Regions from separate parts of the Paenibacillus sp. FSL K6-1318 genome, predicted to be linked through region 1. Evidence: riboswitches for the same ligand, from Rfam matches in the RefSeq annotation. Region 1 holds a riboswitch; the other holds the start of a gene.
What was found. A riboswitch is a leader RNA that binds a small molecule or an ion and turns the genes downstream of it on or off. The one in region 1 is predicted to bind S-adenosylmethionine.
Positions count from the first base shown of each region.

Region 2: it holds a riboswitch for S-adenosylmethionine, as region 1 does, so the genes downstream of both, metA (homoserine O-succinyltransferase) here and mmuP (S-methylmethionine permease) in region 1, are expected to answer to the same signal.

Region 1 is NZ_CP150270.1:5,808,954-5,813,161, reverse strand. It holds gene NYE45_RS25960 (spore germination protein) at 1-33, shown strand, start outside; gene NYE45_RS25955 (GerAB/ArcD/ProY family transporter) at 72-1,172, shown strand; gene NYE45_RS25950 (Ger(x)C family spore germination protein) at 1,169-2,371, shown strand; SAM riboswitch class I at 2,444-2,545, shown strand; gene mmuP (S-methylmethionine permease) at 2,638-4,050, shown strand; gene mmuM (homocysteine S-methyltransferase) at 4,028-4,208, shown strand, end outside.
Region 2 is NZ_CP150270.1:1,942,231-1,946,438, forward strand. It holds gene NYE45_RS08710 (HRDC domain-containing protein) at 1-312, shown strand, start outside; gene corA (magnesium/cobalt transporter CorA) at 389-1,324, opposite strand; SAM riboswitch class I at 1,776-1,900, shown strand; gene metA (homoserine O-succinyltransferase) at 2,137-3,054, shown strand; gene NYE45_RS08725 (PLP-dependent transferase) at 3,079-4,208, shown strand, end outside.

The DNA.
Region 1 (4,208 bases):
ACAAATCCGATAGATAAGGATCGAAAAAAATAATTAAATTCCATCTACAGAAGGACTGGAGGTGAACTAAAGTGAGTGACTCCCAAGGAAAGCTAACCACGACGCAGGCCGTTGTAATTATTGTGAATTACATGCTTGGTGCCGGGATATTGACGTTACCTCGAACGACCAGCAAGGCTGTTGGTACACCAGATGTTTGGATTTCCATCATCCTGTCCGGACTGATAATCACAGGTATCGGAATCATTATGGTTACCCTGTGTCGCAGATTTCCGGGGAAAACCGTGTTCCAGTTCACCCGTGAAATTACGGGGAGCTGGATCGCTTACATACTGGGCGGTGCCATGATTATGTATTTCATGGTCATTGCCGCTTTTGAAATAAGAGTCATGGCTGATGTGACAGGAATGTATCTACTCGAACGCACCCCCACCTGGCCGATTGTGATGGTCTTCATGTGGATCGGTATCTATATGATCTCAGGTGGACTTGGTGTCATTGTTCGTGTGTTTGAAATCATTCTGCCGATTACGATCATTATATTTGTCATTGAGATTCTACTGAGTAACCAGCTATTCGAGATTGGTAATCTGAGACCTGTTCTCGGAGAGGGGATTATGCCTGTTTTCAAAGGACTGAAGCCTTCACTACTGTCATATACGGGTTATGAGGTGATGTTAATCATGACTGCCTATATGAAAAATCCGAAGAAAAGCAATAAGGCGATGAGCTGGGGAATTCTCATATCCACTATTATATATTTGATCACGGTTGTGATGGTTATAGGCAGTTTATCGCTTGATGGGATCAAAACTCGAACCTGGCCAACGCTGGATTTGGTAAGAAGTTTCGAGATTCAAGGTCTGATATTCGAACGATTCGAATCCTTATTGCTGGTCATCTGGATTATGCAGATTTTTTCGACTACAGCGATTACACATTACTGCGCTTCGGTGGGCATTCGTGATTTGTTTCGTACCAAAAAAATCAAAGGCATTATGTACGGCCTGCTTCCGTTCATTTATTTGACGGCCATGATGCCCAAAACAGTGGATGATACTTTCGCACTAGGAGATATGTTGGGCAATGTGTCCGTATTTTTGTTTGGTATTTTACCTCTGGTACTACTGTTGTTAAGTCTGATTCGCAAAAAAGGAGGCAAGCATGCATGATTCCATTCCGTATGCTCTTACGTATAGCCTCTGCCTTATGTATTCTGTTGTTGATATCCGGATGCTGGAGCAGCCGGGAGGTAGAGGATCTGAGTCTCTATGTCGGGCTTGGGATAGATGTCGGTAAAGAGACAGAATTTGAAAAAGACATCGCTGATCAGGGAGGTACATATCCCAAGAAGAACTATGTGACCGCTACGGTGCAAATTGCTCCGGGCTTCTCCAACAGTCAATCGAGTCAGCAATCCGGTTCGCCATCTTCTGGCAAAACATCTTATTCCAATGAACAACTTACTGGAGATTCTATGTTGCAAATCTTCCGTCAGTTTGCGTTAAGGCGGGATCGGCCTCTCATTGGACATCATCTGAAGGTAATCGTCGTCTCCAAAGATATTGCCAAAAAATATGGTTTGGACCAACTGCTTGATTTTGTCCTTCGAGATAACGACATTCGGCCAAACTGTCTGGTGTTAATTAGTCATCATCGTGCGGCAGATGTACTGTCTTCCCAGGACCCTTCTCGAATTCCAGCATTTTATCTCACAGGGATCACAAACAATTCGTATCTGTCCAACAAAATCCTGGAGCCAGTATTGTTGTCCAAGTTAGACGCCCAAATGCAGTCGGGATCCAGCTTTCTGCTCCAGAATGTATTGAATTCCGATGGAGAGGACAAGTTCTCCGGAGGCAGCATATTCGATGGTAAAACGACCAAATTCATTGGGGAGCTAAGTCAAACGGATCTGGAAGGATTATCATGGCTCAAGTCCAAAGAACAAGGAGGCGTCTTAAAGACACATAACAAACAAGGATTCACCGTTGTATATGAAATCAAGAAGAAAAAAGTAAAAGTTATTCCCAAGGTAGTTGGCAATGACATTTCATTCCATGTGAAGATTGAATCTCAAGGCTGGCTTATGGAGGATTGGCGTGCTCCCGAGGAAGAGGAAAAAGGTGCGTACCTCAGAGAACTGGAAAAGGAATTTTCTGATCTGGCTGAACAACAGATTCGACAGGTGTTATACAAAATTCAGCATACCTATAAAGCTGATGTGGCGGATTTTCGGGATAGCTTGCGTATTAAAGAACCAAAAACATGGAAGAAAATCAAAGATGATTGGGACCAAATCTTCAGCACCGTGCCGATTACGTATGATGTGAAGATCACCATCACCAATCCGGGGTCTTCCACCGAATAGTGCAGCGTGGAACATTTATTATTTAAATGTTGACACATTCATGATAGATCGCTATATTAGTAAAAAATCATTTTCTTATCCAGAGAGGTGGAGGGACTGGCCCTTAGAAACCTCAGCAACAGATCTGAAGGATACTGTGCTAATTCCAGCGGGTGAAAGCCTGATAGATAGGAGCGTTTGTTTTTATTTGTCAGTAACGGCGCACTCTTTAGGAAGAGTGGGTCTTTTTTGTTTTTTCTGGATGAAGAAGTAGGGGAGTAGCAGGTATGGAGAACAACAACGACAAAGGGCATTTTCAGCGGAAAATGCAGGCCCGGCATGTGGTCATGCTCTCTCTAGGAGGAGTCATTGGAACGGGATTATTTCTCAGCTCCGGTTATACGATTCAGCAGGCGGGACCACTGGGAACTATTCTATCCTACCTGATCGGAGCGATCGTCGTATATCTGGTGATGCTCTGTCTGGGGGAACTATCTGTTCACATGCCAGAGACGGGAGCATTTCATAGTTATGCAGCCAAATATATCGGACCAGCAACCGGCTACACAGTGGCTTGGTTGTACTGGTTAACCTGGACTGTTGCGCTTGGCTCCGAATTTACAGCCGCCGGACTGCTGATGCAGCGCTGGTTCCCATCGGTAAACGTATGGATATGGAGCGCGCTCTTTGCACTGATGATCTTCCTGTTCAATGCATTGACGGTGAAATTATTTGCGGAATCCGAGTTCTGGTTCTCCTCTGTAAAAGTAGTGACCATCGTAATCTTCATTATAATAGGTGGCGCAGCCATGTTCGGCATTATTCCGATGGCAGACTCTGAACCGGCTCCATTCCTATCGAATATTACGGCATCCGGGTGGTTCCCTCATGGGGCTACAGCGATATTGATGACCATGCTTGCAGTAAACTTTGCATTCTCGGGCACCGAGTTAATCGGCATTGCCGCCGGGGAGACGGAGAATCCGGAAAAGACGATACCCAAAGCGATTCATACGACGCTGTGGCGCTTGGTTATTTTCTTCATCGGTACGATTGTTATCTTGTCTGCCTTACTGCCCATGTCGGATGCCAGTGTACTGGAAAGTCCTTTTGTAGCGGTAATGGAGCGGGTGGGTGTACCTTATGCAGCAGACATTATGAATTTTGTTATTCTGACAGCGATTCTCTCTGCTGCCAATTCAGGCCTGTATGCTTCTTCACGGATGCTCTGGTCTCTGGCTGATAAAAAAACGATCTCCCCTTGGTTTGCCAAATTGACCAAACGCGGAGTACCATTGAATTCACTTCTGATCAGTATGGTCGGTGGTGCGCTGGCGTTGCTGTCGAGCATCATTGCGCCAGGTACCGTGTATATTACACTGGTTTCCATTTCAGGTCTGGCTGTCGTTGCGGTATGGATGAGCATCAGTGCCTCCCAATACATGTTCCGCAGACAATATATCCGGGAAGGACATGCGGTCAAAGATCTGGTTTATCGTACACCGCTGTACCCCGTGGTACCGATTGTTTCATTTATATTATGCCTGGCTTCATGCATAGGTATTGCTTTTGACCCGACACAGCGAATTGCGCTGTATTGTGGGGTTCCATTTATCGCAGTGTGTTACGCTGCTTATTATCTGACAGAACGTGCGAACAAGAAAAGAGGACAAGTATATGACGCAAGCAAAACAGATTAATCCCATAGAACAGATCCTACGTGAACACTCAGTCATGATTCTGGATGGAGCGCTGGCGACCGAACTTGAACAGCATGGATGTGATCTGGATGATCCACTATGGTCGGCTCGTGTGTTAATCGAGAATCCGGATATTATCGTTCAGGTCCATGCGGATT
Region 2 (4,208 bases), 2.9 Mb from region 1:
TTAGAGGAGATTGTTAATCGATCCGGATTATCCCGACGTGAGTTGATTGAGCTGTTAGAGACACTGGATCTCGAAGGTTATGATACCGATTGTCTTCTGGACGTGGAGCTGGCAGTGATGCCAGAGAACGAACAAGAGGCCGTATGGAGTGCGTATGAGGAGCTGGGAGATACGTTCCTGAAGCCAGTATTACATAAGGTGTATGGAGGAGAGAAACCCGACGGAGGAAGTCTGGAGCAGGTCTATGAAAGACTGCGCATGATTCGAATCCGCTTTCGTCGGCATGCAGAGACAGAGCAGAATGTAGGTTAGGTGAAGGAAATGAAAAAAAGACGAGGCGTTTCTCCCACAGGAGCGCTTCGTCTTTGTTATTTCATTTCATTTGAGTTCATACCCAGTCTTTTTTGCGGAAAATGAAGAACATGCTCAGGCCCAGGGTAACCATCAGGCCAATCACAACAAAATAGCTGTATTTCCAGTTAAGCTCTGGCATATTCGTAAAGTTCATACCGTAGATACCGGTAATGACCGTCAGCGGCATGAAGACCGTGGTAATGGCGGTAAACACACGCATGATCTCATTCGCCCGGTTCGCAATACTGGATTGGTAGGCTTCTCGCAAGTTGCCCATCAGGTCGCGATATGTTTCAAAGGTTTCAGATATTTTTACAGCATTCTCATAGATGTCACTGAAATACTTTTGCAGCTGATCATCAATGAGACGCAGATCTTTTTTGTTCAGTGTGTTAATAACCTCTTTCTGAGGTCCAAGCACTTTCTTCAGCCACAGAATCTCACTGCGCAGCCCGATGATTTCATTCAGATGTGACTTTTTGGTGTGCATCAGAATGTCTTCCTCAAGCTTCTCGATCCGAGCTTCAATTCGGTCACCTACGGTGAAATAATTATCAACAATCAAGTCAACCAGCAAGTAGAGCAGACGATCCGGTGTGCTGATTTCCTGTTCCCAGAGAATGGGTTTCAGTGTGCGCAATTCGCTAACCTTCTGCTTCGTAACACTAATGATGAAATGTCTGCCAAGGAACAAGTTCACCGCACGTAGAAATATTTCTTCATCATCGAAACGGATGCTATTGATCACAATAAAGTAATGGTTCTCATAAATTTCAATCTTCGGACGTTGTTCTTCATCACTGAGACAGTCTTCCACTGCCAGATCATGCATTAAGAACAGCGGCTGAAGTACCGCCAAATCGTCTACGTCCGCATCAATCCAGTAAAATCCTTCCGCTGGTGGAGTCAGCGCCTGCTGAATGTCGTCCACCGGAATAAATACACCGTTGTTAACCAACCGGATTTTCATTGTTAATCTACTCCTTCTGCACCCGCCAACCTGGCGGATATTATCATTATGGGCGCAAAAAGAACAAATCAGCCGGTCGGCAGCGGAGCCTGGAGATCAGGGCTGCGTTCATTATATAATCAAACGGAAGTCACGTCCCGCTGCCGGCATGCTGATGTCAATTCTCTATGCAGTTTGTCGGAATTCGGCTGCCAGTCAGGCCTCGGGTCGCCATCCATTTAATATGTCACCTCTCACATAAGGGTTTATAACACCTTGTTTAGTATACCGCTGGTACAAGGTGCTTTCAAGCGCAAAAATGTGTCTATTTCGCGCCCTGAGGCAGTGTATGATAACGGATGATGAACGGTTCCGATCTGGAAAGCAGACGTAGAACTGCAACTTGACGTGAGGGCATTAATGTAATAAAGTAGACGGTGAACCATATTAAATTACAACTTAATACAGCGAAATCTTATCAAGAGTAGGTGGAGGGACTGGCCCGATGAAACCCGGCAACCGGCGGTATACCGCACGGTGCTAATTCTTGCAGCGACCAAGTGTCCGAGTGACACTGTTGTAACTGAGAGATGAGAGAGGCGCATATCTATTTACATATGACCTTTCTCGAAATCCGAGGAAGGTCTTTGTCATATGCCCCGACTTCTCAGCAGTGATTTTCGCTAAGGAACTTGAGATTGTCGTAACTTTGGATGGAACTTCAATTCAATGTTTGGAGACAAGCTCATGGCAGCCTATAACTGTATTGATGTGAAGACATCAAGCCAGCGGTGGCTGCATCTATTTATGCACAAGGAGGAGTTAGACTTACCATGCCAATCAAAATACCCGATACTCTACCAGCAAAAGAAGTACTCGAAGGAGAGAATATCTTCGTCATGGATGAAACTTCTGCATACAAGCAGGATATTCGTCCACTCCGTATCGCTATATTAAACCTGATGCCTACAAAGGAAACGACTGAAACACAATTGCTTCGTCTGGTCGGAAACACGCCCATTCAGGTGGATGTCGTTCTGGTACATCCCAAATCCCATACGTCGAAGAATACGTCTCAGGAGTATTTGGATCTGTTCTATAAAACCTTCGATGAGATTGAGCACCGCCGTTTCGATGGCATGATCATTACGGGTGCACCTGTGGAACAGATGGATTTCGAAGACGTGAACTATTGGAATGAAATCCAGGAGATCTTCGAATGGACCAAAACTAATGTGACTTCAACTCTGCACATATGTTGGGCTTCCCAGGCAGGTTTGTACCATCATTTTGACGTACCCAAGGTTGCGCTTGATGAAAAGTGTTTTGGTGTTTTCCCGCATACGATCAACAAGCCTCATGTTCCGTTGTTGCGTGGATTCGATGAAGTATTCAACGTTCCACATTCCCGTCATACGGAAGTGAGACGCGAAGATATTGAAAAGAATGAGAATTTAGAGATTTTGGCTGAATCCGAAGAAGCCGGTATTTTCCTGGTTGCTACCAAAGACGGCAAACAAATTTTTGCCACAGGACATGCCGAGTATGACCCCTTCTCATTAAAGTGGGAGTATGACCGGGATGCAGCCAAAGGGTTGGATATCGCATTGCCTAGACATTATTATCCGAATGATGATCCTTCCCGTGTGCCACCGGCTACTTGGCGCGCTCATGCCAACTTATTATTCTCTAATTGGCTCAATTACTATGTGTATCAAGAAACACCTTACGATATTGGCCCGCAAATCTAATCGAGATTACAGGAGGATGCAGCAATGGAAGACAACAACAAGTTGAAAATCGAAAGCCGCTTAGCACAAATTGGGTCCATCAATGAACCGGTAACAGGCGCCATTAACTTTCCGATCTATCAATCCACTGCGTTTCGCCACCCGAAGCTTGGACAAAGCACGGGGTTTGATTATATTCGTACGACCAACCCAACACGCAAAGTGTTGGAAGAAGCAGCCGCAGCGCTGGAGTCCGGTGATGCAGGGTTCGCCTGTAGCTCGGGTATGGCTGCGCTGCAAACCATCTTTGCCATGTTTGGTCAAGGGGATCATCTGATTGTATCGCTGGATCTGTATGGCGGAACCTATCGTCTGCTTGAACGCATCTTGTCCCGTTTCGGCGTAACTGCAAGTTATGTGGACACGAATGACCTTACAGCACTGGAGAATGTTCGTCAGCCGAATACCAAAGCTGTATTCATCGAGACACCAACCAATCCACTGATGATGATTACCGATGTTGAAGCTGTCGCTTCCTGGGCGAAAGGTTACAACCTGTTGACAATTGTTGACAACACGTTGTTGACTCCATTTTTCCAACGTCCGATTGAACTGGGTGCCGATATCATCATTCATAGTGCTACCAAATATCTGGGCGGACACAATGATGTGCTAGCCGGATTAATCATAACTAAAGGTGAGGCATTATCTGCGGAAATGGCGTTCCTGCATAATTCAATTGGGGCCGTGTTGTCTCCAAGTGATTCCTACCAGTTGATGAAAGGCATGAAAACGCTGGCTCTTCGCATGGAGCGTCACGAGTACAATGCGCTTACCATTGCCAAATACTTGCTTGAGCATCCGGCAGTAGGTGAAGTATATCATCCAGGCTTGTCGGATCATCCGGGGTATGAAGTTCAGAATAAACAATCCACGGGTAACACAGGTATCTTCTCTTTCAAAGTGAAGGATGCACGTTATGTTGAACCATTGCTGCGTCATATCAAACTGATCGCTTTTGCCGAAAGTCTCGGTGGCGTAGAATCACTTATGACTTACCCGGCGGTACAAACGCATGCGGATATACCACTTGAAATTCGTGACGCTGTAGGTGTGGATGACCGTCTGCTTCGGTTCTCCGTGGGCATTGAACATGCAGATGATCTGATTGCAGA